Linked DNA regions of Longispora fulva. The protein of the gene in region 1 interacts with the protein of each later gene in a pairwise test. Links are inferred from orthologs where the notes say so. Each region holds a gene or a part of one and is shown on either strand. Other genes may lie near its edges.

What was found.
Region 2: the proteins of rpe (region 1) and eno interact in binary tests that used the Escherichia coli proteins (3 or more experiments, as listed by UniProt). The link is inferred for Longispora fulva from one-to-one orthologs.

Annotation. Positions count from the first base shown.
Region 1 is NZ_JADOUF010000001.1:8,628,004-8,637,210, reverse strand. What follows is about bases 6,472-9,207. They hold rpe (ribulose-phosphate 3-epimerase), read right to left. Parts: upstream 8,303-9,207; coding sequence 7,640-8,302; downstream 6,472-7,639. Other genes in these bases: IW245_RS39865 (DUF4386 domain-containing protein), read right to left, coding at 8,506-9,207; IW245_RS39875 (diguanylate cyclase), read right to left, coding at 7,032-7,643; IW245_RS39880 (helix-turn-helix domain-containing protein), read right to left, coding at 6,472-6,858. In the rest of the region: IW245_RS39905 (ABC transporter permease), read left to right, coding at 1-681; IW245_RS39900 (ABC transporter ATP-binding protein), read left to right, coding at 678-1,790; IW245_RS39895 (family 20 glycosylhydrolase), read left to right, coding at 2,096-4,357; IW245_RS39890 (SRPBCC family protein), read right to left, coding at 4,378-4,848; IW245_RS39885 (hypothetical protein), read right to left, coding at 4,987-5,166; more of IW245_RS39880, read right to left, coding at 5,611-6,471. UniProt on the Escherichia coli protein: Catalyzes the reversible epimerization of D-ribulose 5-phosphate to D-xylulose 5-phosphate.
Region 2 is NZ_JADOUF010000001.1:5,611,326-5,620,686, forward strand. Bases 3,942-6,831 are described here. They hold eno (phosphopyruvate hydratase), read right to left. Parts: upstream 6,081-6,831; coding sequence 4,803-6,080; downstream 3,942-4,802. Other genes in these bases: IW245_RS25340 (DUF501 domain-containing protein), read right to left, coding at 3,942-4,229; IW245_RS25345 (FtsB family cell division protein), read right to left, coding at 4,234-4,740; IW245_RS25355 (hypothetical protein), read left to right, coding at 6,214-6,798. In the rest of the region: IW245_RS25315 (AAA family ATPase), read right to left, coding at 1-903; IW245_RS25320 (hypothetical protein), read right to left, coding at 900-1,466; IW245_RS25325 (DUF4129 domain-containing protein), read right to left, coding at 1,463-2,170; IW245_RS25330 (NUDIX domain-containing protein), read left to right, coding at 2,248-2,709; IW245_RS25335 (Ppx/GppA phosphatase family protein), read right to left, coding at 2,737-3,648; more of IW245_RS25340, read right to left, coding at 3,645-3,941; nudC (NAD(+) diphosphatase), read left to right, coding at 6,860-7,651; IW245_RS25365 (DUF885 domain-containing protein), read right to left, coding at 7,684-9,267; IW245_RS25370 (LCP family protein), read right to left, coding at 9,277-9,361. UniProt on the Escherichia coli protein: Catalyzes the reversible conversion of 2-phosphoglycerate (2-PG) into phosphoenolpyruvate (PEP). It is essential for the degradation of carbohydrates via glycolysis.

The DNA.
Region 1 (9,207 bases):
CCGTGGGCCACCCTCGGCCCGCGGCTGGCCGAGCCGACGGTGCTCGCCGCGCTCCGGCTGTCCCTGGTCACCGCGTCCTGCGCGACCGCGTTGTCCCTGGTCCTGGGCGTGCCCCTGGCGTGGCTGCTGGCCAGGGTCGAGTTCTGGGGGCGGCGCGTCATCCGGGCGCTGGTCACCCTGCCGCTCGTCCTGCCGCCCGTCGTCGGGGGCGTCGCGCTGCTCCTCGTCTTCGGCCGCAACGGGCTGTTCGGGGCCGCGCTGGAGTCCCTGGGCGTGACCCTGCCGTTCAGCACGCCCGGGGTGGTCCTCGCCGAGACGTTCGTGGCGATGCCGTTCCTCGTGATCGCCGTGGAGGGCGCGCTGCGCGGCGCGGACCGCCGGTACGAGGAGGCGGCAGCGACGCTCGGGGCCGGCCGGTTCACCACGTTCCGTCGGGTGACCCTGCCGATGATCGGGCCGGGGATCGCCGCCGGGGCGGTGCTGTGCTGGGCGCGGGCGCTCGGCGAGTTCGGGGCCACGATCACGTTCGCCGGTAACTTCCCCGGCCGGACCCAGACGATGCCGCTCGCGGTGTACCTGGCGCTGGAGACCGATCCGGCCGCCGCGATCACCCTGAGCCTGCTGCTGCTCGCCGTCAGCGTGCTGCTCCTCGCCCTGCTCCGGGAGAGGTGGGTGTCGTGACGGCCGGCCCGGGATCCGGGCTGCGCGCGCGGTTGCGGGTACGGCTCGTGGATGTCGAGCTCGACCTCGCCGCCGGGGAGACCGTCGCCCTGCTCGGGCCGAACGGGGCCGGCAAGTCCACTGTGCTGCGGGCGCTCGCCGGGCTGCTGCCCTCGGGCGGGGAGATCAGCGTGGGGGGTGTGCGGATCGAGGGGCTGGCTCCGGAGTACCGGAGAATCGGGTTGGTCTTTCAGGACTATCTGCTGTTCCCGCATCTGTCCGCCGTGGACAACGTGGCCTTCGGCCCCCGGTGCGCCGGGGTGTCGAAGGCCAGGGCGCGGCAGGTCGCGACCGAGTGGCTCGGCAGGGTCGGGCTCGGCGGGCACCTGCGGTCCCGGCCCGGGCGGCTGTCCGGCGGGCAGGCCCAGCGGGTCGCGCTCGCCCGGGCCCTGGCGACCGAGCCCCGGCTGCTGCTCCTCGACGAGCCCCTCGCGGCCCTCGACGTGCGCAGCCGGCTGGAGATCCGGGCGGAACTGCGCCGGCACCTCGCGGAGTTCCCCGGGGCGGCGCTGCTCGTCACGCACGACCCCCTGGACGCGATGACCCTCGCCGACCGGATCCTGATCCTCGAGGACGGCCGGATCACCCAGGAGGGCACGCCGGTGGAGATCACGTCCCGGCCGCGCACGGAGTATGTCGCCACGTTGGTCGGGCTGAACCTCTACCGGGGGGTGGCCCGCGACGGGGTGGTCGCCGAGCTGGCCCCGGTCGGCGGCGGGACGCGAGCCGACGAACACGTCCCCGGCCCCCCGCCCGGGCCGGCCCCTGCCGGTGGCCGGCCGGTCACGCTGACCGCCGGCGAGGCGGGGACCGGGGACGTGTTCGTCGCGTTCCCGCCGTCGGCCGTCGCGCTGTTCCGCGACCGGCCCGACGGCAGTCCCCGCAACGTGTGGCCGGGGCGGGTGGCTGCCGTGGACCAGCACGGGGACAAGGTGCGGGTCCGGCTCGACGGGGAGCTGCCGGTGGCCGCCGACGTGACCCCGGCGGCGCTCGCGGCGCTGGAGCTGGCCCCCGGAGCCCTGGTGTGGGCGGCCGTGAAGGCCACGGAGACCCACATCTACCCGGCCTGACAGCCCAACCCGTCTACCCGGCCCGGCAGCCCGCCTCGTCCCGCAGCCCGTCCGCCGGCTCCGGGAGACCCTGGCGGACCTGGACCCGGCGGCCGGCCAGTCACCCACTTTGTCGGAACTTTCACCGAGCGTGGTGGTTGGGCGTGCAATGCGCACCCGGCCTGCGCACCACACAGTGGACCCGCACGAGACGTGCTCGCACCCTGCGCGGTTCGTGATTGATTTATCGAAATCCTTGAGTGCGCGTGGTCGTGCTCATAACCTCCCAGGAACACGCACCTTCACGCATGTTCCTGGGAGGTTCCATGAAAGCTCTCCGATGGGTGCTGGGCGGGATGCTCGTTGCTCTGGCCATGCCCGCCACCCCCGCCGCGGCCGCGGCCCCGCTCGCCGCCGGCCCGCCGCAGACGGTGCCGGCGTTGCGCGAATGGACAGCCGGCACCGGCTCCTACACGTTCGGCACCGCGAGCCGGATCACCGTCGACCCCGTCTACGCCGGCCGGCTCACCGACGAGGCGCAGGTCCTCGCCGACGACCTCAAGGACCTGACCGGCAGGACCGTCACGGTCGCCCAGGGCTCCCCCGCCGCCGGCGACATCCACATGACCCTCGGCGCGACGGTACCCGTGGAGGGGTACACCCTCGCCGTGGGCGCGAACATCACCGTCGCCGGCTCCGATGACGCCGGGGCCTTCTACGGCACCCGCACCGTGCTCCAGCTGCTCAAGCAGTCCAGCACCGTCCCGGCCGGTTCCGCGCGGGACTGGCCGACGAAGGCCGAGCGCGGGCTGATGATCGATCAGGGCCGCAAGTTCTTCACCGTGGACTGGGTCAGGAAGCACATCAAGGAGCTGGCGTACCTCAAGCTCAACTCCTTCCACTTCCACGTGTCCGACACGTTCGGCTTCCGGCTGGAGAGCGCGACGCACCCGGAGCTGACGTCGACGGACCACTACTCCAAGCAGGACATCGCGGACCTGGTGGCGCTGGGCGCGAAGTACCACGTCGGAATCGTGCCCGAGATCGACATGCCCGGGCACATGAACACCACCCTCACCGCGCACCCCGAGCTCAAGCTGAAGAGCAGGACGGGCGCGATCAGCAACGAGTTCATCGACCTGTCCATGGACGCCAGCTACACGCTGATCCGGGACCTGATCACCGAGTACCTGCCGCTGTTCCCCGGGCCCTACTGGCACATCGGGGCCGACGAGTACGTCTCCGACTACTCCCAGTACCCCCAGCTGGGCACCTACGCCACGGCGCACTACGGCGCGAACGCGACGGCGAAGGACACCTACTACGGCTTCGTGAACTGGGCCAACGACCTCGTGCGCGCCGGTGGCAAGCAGACGAGGATGTGGAACGACGGCATCAAGTCCGGCGACGGCACCATCACTCCGGCCACCAACATCGTGGTCGACTTCTGGTACAACTACGGCCTGAGCCCCCAGCAGCTCCTCGACCGGGGCCACACGGTCGCCAACGAGTCCTGGACCCCGACCTACTACGTGCTCGGCGGCGCGAAGCCGGACACGAAGTGGATGTACGAGACCTGGACCCCCGACCTGTTCCAGGGCAGCCAGACCGTCAACGCCCCGACCCGCAACCTCGGCTCCAGCATCCACGTGTGGTGCGACAACCCGAACGCCGAGTCCGAGGACCAGATCGCCGCCGGCATCCGGCTGCCGCTGCGCGGACTGGCCCAGCAGACCTGGGGCTCACCGAAACTCGTCGCCACGTACGCGCAGTTCACCCCGATCGCCGACCTCGTCGGGCACGCGCCCGGCTGGCCGGCCGGCCCGGCGGGCAACCTGGCGCTCGGCAAGCCGGTGACCTCGTCGGGGACGGAGACCGCGAACTTCCCGGCCAGCTACGCCGTCGACGGCGACCCGGGCACCCGCTGGTCGTCGGGCTACTCCGACACCTCGTGGATCCGGGTGGACCTCGGCACCAGCCAGCCGGTCAGCCGCGTCGTACTGCGCTGGGAGGCCGCCTACGGCAAGGCGTACAAGATCCAGACGTCGAACGACGACGCCACCTGGACCACGGTCAACACCACGACGAACTCCGACGGCGGCGTGGACGACCTCGCGGTCACCGGCACCGGCCGCTACATCCGGATGCAGGGCACGACCCGCGCCACCACCTGGGGCTACTCCCTCTACGAGTTCGAGGTGTACGGCACGACCGCCACCGTCTACCAGATCGCCACGGGCGGCAAGGCGCTCGACGACCCGGGCAGCTCGGGCACGGCCGGCACCCAGCTGATCACCTGGACCACGCACGGCGGCACCAACCAGCAGTGGCGGTCGACCCCGCAGTCCGACGGCACGGTCACCCTGACCAACGGCGCCTCGGGCATGTGCGCGGACGTCAGCGGTGCCAACGTCGTGCAGAACCCCTGCTCGGGCGGGGCCAGCCAGAAGTGGAAAATCAACGGGTCGATCATCTCCACCCCCGCAGGGTTGGTGCTGACCACTGCGTCCACGTCGGACAACGCCAAGGTGACGGTGGCCGCCGACACCGGTTCGGCGTTGCAGCGTTGGACGCTCACCGCCGTGTGACCCCCCGCGTGCCCTGACGGTCAGGCCAGGGCACGCGACAGGTTGCGCAGCGTGGCGCGCATCCCGGCCCGGTTCCGCTCCGCGCGGTCCCCGGCCGGGGTGCCGCTGAACAGCAGCCCCAGGGCCTCCACCAGCCGACCGCGCCAGTCGTCGCGCCGCTGGTCCTCCCAGAACTCCGTCACCTCGGTGCCACCCTGGGCGGCCACGAGCCGGTACCCCCACCGGGCCACGGGCAGCCCGAACGTCCGCACGTCGAACGAGTACTCCCGCCCCGGGCTCGCCGCCACCACCCGGCAGTTGGTGAACCACACGAACGCCGCCCGCCGGTTCCACCCGGTGAACCGGTCCCCGACCCGCTCGCCCCGCCCCCACACGGAGAAACACTCCGGGCTGAAGGCCGCCATCCGGCGCGGGTCGCCGACCAGGGCGTAGATCCGCTCGGCCGGCGCGTCGATCACGAGCTTCTCACTGAGTGTCCGCACTCGCTCCATGCAGCCACACTCTAGGGCTTTCAAAGATCAACATCATCAGACGGTTACGGTGGTCCCCGACCCGGTCTCCACCGGCTGTCCGGGGCCGGGCTGTCCGGGACCGGTCCCCTGCGGAGGGGTTGTCCTGGGAAGCGCGGGCTATTCCCGGTTCGTGAGTGGTCTGGAAACTCCGGCACAGAGCGCTTCCAACACCCAGCGCGGCCGGCGGGTCAGCGGCTCGATGGATATCCACGCCTGGTGTGCACGGTAGCGCGGATCGGCGGCATAGTCGTTGAACGCGGCCTGCGCGGTGCCGATCGTGCCGGTGGACTGCCGCAACGTCGCACGGCGCGGTGCACCGCTGGACCCGGGCGACGGGAACAAGGGGCAGCCGGCGAAGCCAGCGCCAGCGTGGAGCCCGCCAGACGTAGGCAGGACGATCGGGACGGTGCACGAGGCCGATCAGCTGGGCCCTGGCTCCCAACTCCTCCTCGGTCCACGTCTCCCGTTCGGTCAGGGTGGGCAACTCCGCCACGATCGGCGGAGGAATCGTCACGCGCCGCACGTCGGCCTCCTCCAGGCTGGTGTGGAGAGACGCGGCAGCGCTCGTGGTCGCCAGGCACCGCCGCGTCGACGGTCCGTCCTCCCTCCGGGCACACCGGAGCAGGACCGCCGAGAGACGCGCGGCTAGCCACTCAACAGCCGTGCGTCTCTCCACAGTCACGTTAGGTCGAAGCGACAGGGACTCCGGGTACACCAGGTGTCGAGGTACGCCCTGTACCTCTAGTCGAGGACGATCGCGACCTTCCCCGCGAGGGCGACGGCCGAGGCACGCAGATAGGCGGGAGCGGTCTCGACCGCCCGGCGCACCATGTCCCTGCCGACCGGGCTGAAGCTGACCACCTCCGCCGACACGTGCGCGGCCTGACCGAGGAGGTGCAGCACACCCTCCCGGGAACCTTCCAGGTCAGCGAGCCGGGCGAGTTCCAGCAGGTGCCGGGCACGGTGCTCCGTGGAGTGGATCGCGGCCGGGTCGAGGGGGTCGGCCAGCCGGGTCGCCGACGCGGTGTCGCCGAGCTCGACGGCGCACATCACGCCGTAGACCTCGGTCCGCACCGTGCCGACCTTCGTCCACGGGTGCGCGTATCCCTCGGGCAGCATGGTCGTGACGATCCGATGGGCCTTCCCCCACTCGGCCCAGGCCGCCTGGTCGCCGGCCCTGGCCCTGGTGAGAGCCGCGCACAGGTGCAGATCGGCCAGCATCGCCACGGTCTCGGTGTGGTCCGCGACGCGCGCGGGTGAACCGTCGCGGGGGCCGGCCTCGACGAGGGGCCCGATCAGGTCGACGGCTTCCCGCAACCGCTCGACGGCCTCGTCCGTGCGGCCGGTGGCTCGGAGCAGGTGCGCGGAGTACCAGACCGATCCTGCGATGGTGACCGGGTCGTCGGCCTCCAGAGCGCTGGACATCCCCCGGTCGGCGGACAGCCACACGAGTTCCTGGTCGCCGTGCCAGGCGAGATACGCCTGGGCCTGGTGGTACGCCTGCGCGAGGAGGGCGAGGACCTTGCGCCGCTCGGGGCCGGTGTGCAGCCGGGCGGCACGCTGAAGTTCCTCCAGGAGCGCGGGGAGCACCTCGCCGACCTCGGTCCGCTGGGACTGGGAGGTGTGCCAGGTCGTCCACGCCGTATCCACCATGGCCCGCAGATAGTCCACCGACTGCGGCTCGCCGGTCACCGTCAGAGACCAGTTGGTCAGCGCGCGCCGCACGGCCGGGATGCTCGGGTGGGTCAGCCTGCCGGTCATCGGGAGTGTGCCGACCTGCGGGCCGAACAGCTCGGCCAGGTCATCGATGCGCAGGGCCGGCGCGAGCTTCTGCGCCGCAGAGAGGGTCAGCGACCGCTTCCCGTTCTCGATGAACTTGACGGTTGTGGCGCTGAGACCCGACTGGGCCGCGAGGTCCGACTGGGACAGTCCCCTGGCCTTGCGGTGCGCGCGGACCCGGTCGCCCGGGCTGGTCGATGGCGATGACATGGCGGCCTCCTCGGGGTACACGTGTACCCATGCTAGGCGCAGGCCGCCCTCCGGCGGACAAGTTGGCGCGCGCCGCTCGGCCACAGCCGTACACAGTGGCCACGAGAAGGTGGTGTACCCGAGGACGCACCCTCTGGGCGGGGCTGGCGGCGCGGTACCCGTCAGAGCGGGTTTCAGAGGCGGCGGCGGTCCACCGCGACGTGGGAGCCCGCCTCGCCCTTGGCCACCGACTTCATCTCCGTGGCCACCGCCACGACCTCGGCCGGGTCCCGGAACCGCCGGTACTCCGTCGTCGCCACCCCCACCGACAGCGTCGCCAGGTCCCACTCGTGCTTCACGCCCCGCCGGTCGACGCTGACCAGGTAGCCCCGTTCGGCGTGCTCCGGGTCGTACACCGCCGGCACCCGGCGCCCGAACTCGCGGAGCACCCCGGTGAGCAGGGACCGCACCTGGTCGGGTGGGCAGATCACCACGAAGTCGTCGCCGCCGACGTGGCCGAGGAACACGGCACGGTCCCGCGCCGGCTTGGGCGCGTCGGGGGCCCGGGCGACGGCCACCCGCAGCACGGCCGCCAGGAGCAGGATCAGTTCGTCGCCGCGGACGAAACCGTAGGCGTCGTTGACGCTCTTGAACCGGTCGATGTCCAGGTAGCAGACCGCGAACGGTGCCCCGCCGTCGATCCGGCGCGCGATCTCCCGTCGGATGCGGGTGTTGCCGGGCAGCCCCGTCAGCGGGGACGCCTCACGCAACTCCCGGAGTCTGCTCCGGCGGACGATGCGGATCACGGCGACGGTGCCGCCAGGGCGCGCAGTCGGTGCACGGCGGCGGCGCGGTCCGGCTCGTTGTAGACGGCGGTGCCGGCGACGAACGCGTCGGCGCCGGCCTCGGCGGCCAGGCCGATCGTGTCGCCGGAGATGCCGCCGTCGACCTCGATCCGGATGGTGAGGTGACCGGCGTTGACGTGCTTGCGGGCCAGGCGGACCTTGTCGAGCAGTTCGGGGATGAACGACTGGCCGCCGAAGCCGGCCTTGATCGTCATGATCAGGAGGGTGTCGAACTCGGGGAGCAGTTCGAGGTACGGCTCCATCGGCGTGTCCCGGTCGATCGCCAGCCCGGCGAGGGCGCCGGCCGCCCGGATGTCGCGGGCTACGGCGACCGGGTCGCCGGTGGCCTCCGCGTGGAAGGTGACGTTGTGCGCGCCGGCCTCCGCGTATCCCGGGGCCCAGCGGTCCGGGTTCTCGATCATCAGGTGGCAGTCGAGGGGCAGGGTGGTCGCGGCGAGCAGGCTCTTGACAACCGGCAAACCAAATGTCAGGTTTGGCACGAAATGATTGTCCATCACGTCCACGTGCGCCCAGTCGGCCGCGCCTTCGATGGTGGCTACCTCGTCGGCGAGGTGTGCGAAGTCAGCAGACAGGATGCTGGGCGCGATGATGTACGACACGCGGACAGTCTACGGAGAGTTCACCTGATGTATTCGGTGAGTAAGATCACCGATTTCCGCTGACGACCCGGACGTTTCTTTCAGGATCGGGCGTTATCGGGTACCCGGCGGGTCGGGCCGGCCCGTTGCCGCCGGTCCGGGCCCCGCAGCCCGTGCCCGGCGGGGCGGCGGCCAGCCCCTCCGCGGGCGGCGGCCGGCCCGCCTCACACTGCGGACAACTCCCTCTGCCGCACCGGCGGCTCAGACGCGGCGGCCTGCCTGAAGCCCTTGACGAGGAGGTAGCCGGCGAGGCTGACCTCCCACGCGAACACCGGCAGCGCCGCCAGTGACCCCACCGGCGAGACCTGCTCGTACAGGCCGAACATCACGGCGGTCGCCGACGCGAGGATCAGCGGGCCTCCGACGAGCCCGAGGACGGCGATGAACCGGGGCACGAGCCGGGACCGGTACAGCAGGTACGCCAGCAGCAGGCTGTTGGCCCCCAGGGCGACGTTCGGGCCGAGCAGGAAGGTCCAGTCGTGGAGCGCGACGAGCGCGTGGGCGACGGTGGCCAGGGCGTCGTCGTCGGTGCCGGCGGGGTCCCGTCGCAGGCTCACGACCGCCAGCACGCTGAGGACGCCGACGACGATGATCACGGCTTCGAGCAGGCGGACGCACACGTAGCCGAGGGCCACGGCGGGGCGCTGCCGCCGGACCACGGGATACACCGCCGCCGCCGTGCCGATGACGGCGGCGACGAGGACGAGTTCGCAGAGCGCGCCCAGGAGGACGCGGGTGTCGGCGCCGGCCCCGAGGACGTAGTTCGCGTCCTTGAGCACCGGCTGGTAGAGCACCAGGCCCGCGATCGCCGCGATCTCGGTGACCAGGAAGAGCACGCCGACGACCAGCGCGCTCCTTCGCAGTGA
Region 2 (9,361 bases), 3.0 Mb from region 1 along the record:
CGGATCCACCCGGCGCAGCCACATCTCGGGCCGCAGGGTGATCCGGTGCGACAGCGCCGCCACGGCCACGCCCTTCACGTCCTCGGGCACCACGTAGTCGCGGCCGGCGAGGACGGCCCGGGCCCTGGCCAGCAGCAGCAGGGCCAGCGAGCCGCGCGGGGAGGCCCCGACGAGCACCCGGGTGTCCGAGCGGGTCGCGCCGACCAGCTCCACGACGTACCGGGAGATGGACTCCTCGACCGCCACGTACTCGATGGACTCCTGCATCGCCAGCAGCGTCGCCGCGTCCACGACCGGCTCGACAACGGCCTCCTCGCGGTGGCGGACCATGCGCCGGTTCAGCACGTCCAGCTCCTCCTCGGCGCTCGGATACCCGAACGACACCCGGAGCATGAACCGGTCGAGCTGCGCCTCCGGCAGCGGATACGTGCCCTCGTGCTCGATCGGGTTCGCGGTGGCGAGCACGTGGAACGGGGCGGCGAGGCGGTAGGTCGTGCCCTCCACCGACACCTGCTTCTCCTGCATCGCCTCCAGGAGCGCGGCCTGGGTCTTGGGCGGCGTCCGGTTGATCTCGTCGGCGAGCAGCAGGTTCGTGAACACCGGGCCCGGGCGGAACGTGAAGTCGTGGGTGCGCTGGTCGTACAGGAAGGAGCCGGTCACATCCGCCGGCAGCAGGTCCGGGGTGAACTGCAACCGGCGGAACTCGATGCCCAGCGCCTGGGCCATCGTCCGCGCGGTCAGGGTCTTGCCCAGCCCGGGCAGGTCCTCCAGCAGCACGTGCCCACCGGCCAGGATCCCGGCCAGCACCAACTCCAGCGAGTCGCGCTTGCCGACGACCACCGTGCCGACCCGGTCCAGGACAGCCCGGGCCAGCCGGCTGACCTCGTGCGGGGGCAGGTTCATAGCTCCTCCAACAGTTTCACGAGCTCCGACAGCTGGGCGTGGCTCGGTGCCCGCCGCTTCGGGGAGTCCAGGAAGTCAACGAGACGCGGGCCGAGCAACTCCGCCGCCCGCGCCGGGTGGGTGGCCCGGGTGATGCCGTGCCGCAGTCGCAGCCGCTCGTCGGCGAGCGCGGCGAACGCCGGCAACAGGGCCCGGTTGAACTGTTCGCCGTCGCCGCGCACCCAGTCCAGCCGGTCCACCCAGCGCTTGGCGTCGGCGAACGGCTTGTCCACGGCCCGGAAACCCGACTCCTCGCGGGGCGTGGGCCGGTACCTCGGGAAGGGCTCCGGCCGCAGCATCCCGCCGAGCCGCCAGCTGATCGCCACGGCCAGACACACTGTGAACACCAGGAGGAACGGCACGGAGTAGCCCGTGGCCGCGACCACCATCCAGAGGAACCCGGCAACCAGCGCCGCCCAGATCGCGGACCGCACCGTGGCCCCGAGCGGGGTCAGGCGCGCCTTCCGCCGCCGTGGCGCGGGCTCGGGCTCGCCGCCGAGCAGGTCGTCGATGCCGACGCTCACGCCGTCACCTCCCGGGCCAGCTCGTCGTGCAGCTGCGCGAGAGCCGAACGGGCCCGCAGGCGCATGTCCTCGTCGACGATGTGCGGGGCGTAGCGGGCGAGCCGGTACAGCTCCACGAAGTCGCCCAGCCCGCCGCTGCTCACGTGGTGCTCGGCCAGCAGCCGACCCACGAGCTCGGTGGGCGTGTCCCCGGTCTGACGGACCGTGCCCGCCTCGGCGGCGGCGGCCTCCAGGCCCAGCCAGCAGGCGATCACGGCGCGGCGCGGATCCCCGAGGTCGTCGAGCGCGTCCAGGCCGGCCCGCACGGCCGCCCGGACCTCCTCGACCCGCACCTCTGGCGCACCGTTCACCGGGTTCAGCGCCGCGTACGGCCGGACCCGGATCCGGATGTTGTCCTTCACCACGGTCCACAGCACGGCGACCACCACCGAGACCAGGATCGCGCCGACGATGCTCAGCAGAAGGATCCACACCCAGGAGGGCCAGCCTCCCGAGTCGGCCACCGCGCCGGCCGCGGGCTCGCCGCTCTGGATGGCTTTCTGCGGGATGTCCTCCGGCGGCGTGGGCGGCGGGTGCGTGAACATCGGCATGGGAAGCCGCGTCGCCTGCACGCTCGTCCGGGCCGCCGCCGTCGCGACCGCGCCGAGCAACGCGACCACGATCACCAGCGGCCCCCAGCGCCACAGCCCCCGCGCGATGTTCACGTGGTCACCCTATGCCCACGTTACTGGGAGTGTGAGGCACGGCACCGTAACAACTTGCGCTCTGTACAGTCGCGGTCGTGGAGACCGAACTGGCCGAGGCCCGGCTGGCCGCCGGAGCGCTGTTCCGCGACGCGTCGGGGCGGGTGCTGCTGGTGAAGCCGAGCTACAAGTCCGGCTGGGACATCCCCGGCGGGTATGTCGACGAGGGCGAGAGTCCGCTGCAGGCGTGCGTGCGGGAGGTCCGCGAGGAGATCGGCCTCACGGTCGCTCTCCGGGGGCCGCTGGTGGTCGACTGGTCGCCGAAGCCCCGGGCCGGGAACCGGGTGATGTTCGTGTTCGACGGCGGGTCGCTCACCGGCGGGCAGGAGGCGGGGATCCGACTCCAGAAGGACGAACTTTCCGGGTACCGGTACGTGGCGCCGGCCGACCTGGACCGGCACCTGGGCAAGCGGCTGCTGCCCCGGGTGCTCGCCGCGCTGGCCGCCCGGGAGTCGGGCACCACGGTGTACCTGGAGCACGGCCGGCCTCTGGCGGGGTGAGCCGGGTCCGGCTCGTCGGTCGCCGAGTCAGGCCAGGGACCAGGCGATCCCGTCGAGGATGTCGGACTCCGACGCGATCACCGAGTCCGCGCCCGTGCGCTCCATGATGGTCCGCAGGATCAGCGCCCCGGCCACGATCACGTCCGCCCGCCCCGGGTGCATCACCGGGATCGCCAGCCGCTCCTCGTGGTCGGCGGCGGCCAGCTCGGCGGAGACCCGGGCGACGTCGGCGTAGGGGACGACGGCGTGGTGGACGCGGGACGAGTCGTACCCGTCGAGGCCGAGGCTGATCGCCGTCACGGTCGTGACGGACCCGGCCAGGCCGACCAGGGTCACGCCCCGGCCGCCACCCACGTGCGCGAGCGCCCTGTCGACGGTGCCCGTGATGTCCACCAGGGCGGCGGCCAGTTCCGGCGTGCTCGCCGGGTCGGAGTGCAGGTGCCGCTCGGTCATCCGCACGCAGCCGACGTCCACGCTGATCGCGGCCTCGACGTCGGTGGACCCGACCACGAACTCGGTGGAGCCGCCCCCGATGTCCACCACCAGGTACGGCGGCTCGGCCGTCAGGCCCCGCGCCGCCCCGGTGAACGACAGCCGGGCCTCCTCGTCGCCGGTGACGACCTCCGGCTCGACGCCCAGCGTGTCGCGCACCATGGCGGTGAAGTCCGCGGCGTTGGCGGCGTCGCGGGACGCGCTGGTCGCGCACATCCGGATCCGGTCCGCGCCGAGCTCGGCGATCATCGCGGCGTACTCGACCAGGGCGACACGGGTGCGCTCGATCGCCGCCTCGGACAGCCGGCCGGTGCGGTCGACGCCCTCGCCCAGCCGGACGATCCGCATCTCGCGGCGCAGGTCGGTCAGGGTCTCGCCGTCGGTGTCGGCGATCAGGAGCCGGACGGAGTTGGTGCCGCAGTCGATGGCGGCGACGCGGTGGGTCACGCCGGGCCGTGCCGGTAGCGCTCGTCGGCCGCGATGTGGGCGGGATCGGTGGCACCCGTGGCGGGCGCGGCATGCGGGACGTCGCTCGCGGCGGGCCCGGGCGTGACACACGGCCCGGAGGCCCACCAGTCGCCCAGCCGCTCACGCACCTCGTCCCCGAACGGGTTCACCCCGGGACCGGCCGCCAGCGCGTGCCCCAGGTGCACGTGCAGGCACTTGACCCGCTCCGGCATCCCGCCGGCGGAGATCCCGGCGATCTCGGCGACGTGCTCGATGGCCTCGCGCCGGTCGAGGTAGTCCTGGTGCGCCTTCTGGTACCGCGCGGCCAGCTCCGGATCTTCGGCGAGCCTGGCCTGCTGGTCCTTCATCAGCCCCTCGGACTCCAGGCTGCTCGCGCCGGCCGTCGCCTTCGGGCACGTCAGGTAGAACGTGGTCGGGAACGGGGTGCCGTCGGGGAGCCTCGGCGACGTCTCCACGACGTCGGGGTTGCCGCACGGGCAGCGGTGCGCGACGGCCCGGGTGCCCCGGGGCTCGCGCCCGAGCTGCGCGGCGACCGCCGCCAGGTCCTGCTCGCTGACCATTGTTCTACTTTCGTCTGGGTTTGTCGGCTGCCTTGGTACTCGACCATAGCTTCCCGTACCAGGGGCCGTCGCTCGCAGCCTTGCCCCGGCTGGAGCCCTCGCCGTCCGGCGCGCCGCCGGCCACCGAGTCGGTCACCCGGTAGGCGGTGTCGCCGGGGAGCACGAGTTGCAGGCGCTCGCGGGCCTGCTGCGCGAAGTACTGCGGGTCGTCCCACTTCTTGCGTTGCAGGGACAGGCTGTCGATCCGGGTCTGCTGCGCGCGCAACTGGTCCTCGACCCGGGCCATCTCCGCGTTCTGGGTGAGATAGGTCCGCACCGGATACGCGTACGCCAGCACGAGGGTCGCCAGCAGGATGCCCAGGATCGCCGCGCGGCCGGTGAACTTCCGCTGCCGGGGTGGCCGGGTGCGCTGGGCCGCGCCGGGGGCCGCCGGGCGGCGGGCGGCGGCCGGGCGGGAGCCGGACCGGGTGGTCCGACGGCCCGGACCCTGCCGGCCAGGGGTGCGGCTCACGACACTCCTCAAGGGGGTGGGGTCCGACCCCGGCGCTGACGCGCCGGGGTCGGCAATCCCTTCTAGCCTCGCATACGGGGGAACGCCGAGGCACCCGCGTAACGCGCCGCAGAGTCCAGCTCCTCCTCGATCCGGAGCAGCTGGTTGTACTTCGCGACCCGCTCCGACCGCGCCGGGGCACCGGTCTTGATCTGGCCACAGCCGAGCGCGACGGCCAGGTCCGCGATCGTGGTGTCCTCGGTCTCGCCGGACCGGTGGCTCATCATGGTGCGGAAACCGGCCCGGTGGGCCATGTCCACGGCGTCCAGCGTCTCGGTCAGCGAGCCGATCTGGTTCACCTTGACGAGGACCGCGTTGGCGGTCTTCTCGGCGATGCCCCGGGCGATCCGCTCCGGGTTGGTGACGAACAGGTCGTCGCCCACGAGCTGGGTACGGTCGCCGATCAGGGTGGTCAGCGCGTGCCAGCCGGCCCAGTCGTCCTCGTCCAGCGGGTCCTCGATCGACACGATCGGGTAGCTGTCGAGCAGGCTCGCGTAGTACTTGGCCATGTCATCGGCCGACTTCTGCTGGCCCTCGAACGTGTACGAGCCGTCCTTGTGGAACTCGGTGGCCGCCACGTCCAGCGCGAGCGCGATGTCCGTGCCGAGCGCGTAGCCGGCGTTGCCGATGGCCTCGGCGATCAGGTCCAGGGCCGCGGCGTTGGTCGGCAGGTTCGGCGCGAAGCCGCCCTCGTCGCCGAGGCCGGTGGACAGGCCCTTCTTCTTCAGCACGGCCTTCAGCGCGTGGTAGACCTCGACGCCGGAGCGCAGGGCCTCCTTGAAGGTCGGCGCGCCGATCGGAGCGATCATGAACTCCTGGACGTCCACGTTGCTGTCGGCGTGCGAGCCGCCGTTGAGGATGTTCAGCATCGGGACCGGCAGCAGGTGCGCGTTCGGGCCGCCCAGGTAACGGAACAGCGGCAGTCCTGCCGAGTCCGCGGCGGCCTTGGCCACCGCGAGGGAGATGCCCAGGATCGCGTTCGCGCCCAGGTTCGCCTTGTTCGGGGTGCCGTCCAGGTCGAGCATCTTCTGGTCGATCGCGCGCTGGTCGGTCGCGTCGAAGCCGATCAGCTCCTCGGCGATCGTGGCGACGTTGTCCACGGCGTTTTCGACACCCTTGCCACCGTAACGACCGGTATCGCCGTCACGCAGCTCACATGCCTCGAACGCTCCTGTCGATGCCCCGGACGGCACGGCTGCCCGGGAAAACGTGCCGTCGTCCAGAAGTACCTCGACCTCGACGGTCGGATTGCCCCGAGAATCCAGGATTTCGCGGGCGGCGATGCCTTCAATCGTGGCCACGTGTGTCACTCCTCCGGTCGGGCGAATGAGGCCGCGCCGCTGCGGCCCAGGGCTGGTGAGACCCATCGCTGAGCGTAGCCACCCGCCGTGAACCGATTTGCAATGCCTCCCGCCACCAGGAAGGCTGGCGTCTATGCGTCGTTCGGCAGCCATACTTTTCGCGCTCCTGGCCCTCGCGGGGTGCGGCCGGGTCGCAGAGGCCGGCCCCACCGACCCCGCCAGGTTGATCAATTCTTTCGCCGCCAAGCTCGACGAGGCGACGAAGCGGACCTACACCGCCGAGTACCGGGTCGCCGACGGTGGGGCGGTGTCCGTCGCGCAGGCCCAGAAGCCGTCGCGGACCGCGTACACCCACCTCGGCGGGCGGGTGGTGATCGCACCGGAGGGGTTCACCACGTGTGAGGCCACCACGTGCGGCAAGCCGGTCCCGACGCCGGCTGCGGGCGTACCCGTCACGATTCCGGGGTTTCTGACCTCCGCCGACGCCCTGCGCGCGCTCAGCTCCGCCTCGCTCAACGACCGGGGCACCCTCACCTCGCACGACCGCACGGTCGCCGGCCAGCACGCGCTGTGCCTGACGATCGGGGCGCTGGACGCGTGCGTCACCGACCAGGGCGTGCTCGGCGCGTTCGTGGGCGAGGTCGACGGCGTCAAGATCGACATCATTCTCACCCGGTACGCCGAGTCGGTCACCGCCGACGCGTTCACGACCTCGTGACCAGCGTGGCGGCGCCCCGCTCGCGCCCGTCGGCCCGCGGCCGGCGCGCGGCGGTGACCTCGTGACCAGCCGGGCACCCGGCCCGCCCGGGGCGCGACTCGTCCCCGGCACCGTCGGCGACCTCACCCCGCACGTCGGCGACTGGCTGCTCCCGGTCTCCGGCGACCGCCTCGGCATGCCGACGGCCGTCACCGAGCCCACCGCCGACCTGCTCTACGTCGGCGAGTTCGACGGCCGGTCCGCGTGGGCGGCCGAGAGCCCCGAGGCGACCCTGCGCTGGCCGGAACTGGCCCAGCACCTCGACCGGGCCACCCTCGCCCTCGCCGGCCGCGCCCAGCAACTGGTGGCCTGGAAACGCACCCACCGGTACTGCGGCGCCTGCCGCGCCGAACTCGGCTACGAACCGCCCTACCCGTGGCCCCGGTGCACGGCCTGCGGCCTGCTCGTCCCGATGGCCCCGTGCCCCGTGGTGCTGGTCCTGATCCGGCGCGACGACCGGGTGCTGCTCGCCCGGCACTCCTACGCGCACAGCGACATGTGGGCGCTGGTCGCCGGGTACGTGGAGTACGGCGAGACGCTGGAGGAGGCCGCGCGGCGCGAGGTGTGGGAGGAGGTCGGCGTCGAGATCGACGACCTGTCCTACGTCGACAGCCAGCCGTGGACGCTGTCGGGGCCGGGGACACTGCTCGTCGGGTTCACCGCGCGGTGGGTCGCGGGGGAACCGACGGTGGACGGGGTGGAGCTGACCGCCGCCGAATGGTTCCCGGTGGCGGACCTGCCGGACGCGGTGCCGCCGGAGTACTCGCTGGCCCGGTGGATGCTGGACGCGGCCCGGGAGTCGGCCCCCCGCTAGGCAACGCGCGAGGGGCTCGGGGGCTCCGGGACTCAGACGCCCAGCAGGGTCCGCAGGTGCCTCGGGGCCGGGCTGCCGTGGCCGAGCATCGCGTCGTGCCACTCCCGCACCGACGTCCCCGCCGGCCGGGCCGCGGCGATCGACGACATCTCCGTGTACCCCACGAAGTAGGTCGACAGCTGGGTCGACGTCAACAGCGCCCGGCGCCACTTGCCGGCCGCCTCGCCGTCCTCCTGGAAGCCGCGCTCCAGCATCAGGGCCATGCCCTCGGCCTCGGACAGGTCCTCGCAGTGCGCCAGCTGGTCGAGGACGGCGTTGATCGCCATCCGGAGCTGCATCTTCAGCTGGGCCAGCTTCACCGGGTGGCCGCCGAAGCCGGCGTCGGCCATCAGCTCCTCGGTGTACACGGCCCAGCCCTCGGTGAACACGCCCGACCGGCACAGGGCCCTGGCCGGGTTGGAGCCCCGGAACCGGCGGCTGTGCGCGAGCTGCAGGTAGTGGCCCGGCATGGCTTCGTGCACCGCCAGGTTACGCAGCATGTGGTTGTTGTACTCGCGGTAGAACGACTCGACGCGCTCCGGGCTCCAGCTCCGCGGCGCAGGCGAGATCGCGAAGGTGGTCGGCAGTTCTGCGGTCTCGAAGGGGCCGACCGGCATGCAGTACGCCACGGCGACGCCGCGGGCGAACTCCGGCATCTCCTCGATCACCAGCGGGTCGGTGACCATGGTGACCAGGTCGTGCTCCCGGCAGAACTCCGTCGCCTCCGCCGTGAACCGCCGCGACAGCTCCAGGATCGTGGTGTTGTCGGGGCGGTCGGCGCCCAGGGCGTCGAGGGCCTCGCGGACCGGCACCCCGCCGCACAGGTCGACGAGCTGCGCCGTCGCGTCGTCGAGCGCCACCATCGCCCGGTCGAGCAGTTGGCTGGCCGGGAGCTCGGTGTCCAGCGTGTACCAGAGCTTGCCCTCCCAGAGCCGGCGGCCGAGCCTCGGGTCCCGCCCGGGCCGCAGCACCGCCTCGCGCAGCCAGCCGTCGAACTCGGCCAGCGCCGCCAGCGCGTCGTCGCGCGCCTTGTCGAGCGCCACGCCCGGGGCCTGTGCGGCGAACGCCGGCAGCTCGTCGCGGATCAGGGAGGCGACGCCGGCGAACTGGCCGATCGCCGTCTCCAGGTGCACGGTCGGGCAGTCCCGCAGGGTCTCGCGCGCCGTCGCCAGCGCGTCCGGCACGGCGGCGAGCCGGCCGGCGAGCACCTCGAGCCGGTCGGCGACCGGGGCGAACTCGCTCGTCAGCAGGCCGTGCAGCAGGACGCCCGGGTTGTGCGCCAGCGGGTCCCACTCGTGGTTGCGCACCTCGGTCAGGTCGAACAGCCGCCGGTCGACGGCGGTGCTCAACTGGGCGTGGTCGACCAGGTCCTCGGGCTCCAGCACGTCGGCGTCGACCTGTGCGAGGGCGTTGGCCGCGTCGTGCAGCATGGCGGTCCTGGCCGCGACCCCGCCGGACGAGAAGTCCGGCAGCCGGTCGTCCACCCGGTGGTCCCCGGCGTAGAACGCCGTGACCGGGTCGGACTGCAACAGGGCGTCGACGATGCGCCCGGCGAGGGCGGGAAAATCCTGGGACATGGGAGGACCCTACCTGTTCACCAGCTCCAGATGCCGCCCCACGAACGCGTCCACCTCGTCGGCGACGACGGCGGCGAAGAACTCGGCCGCGACC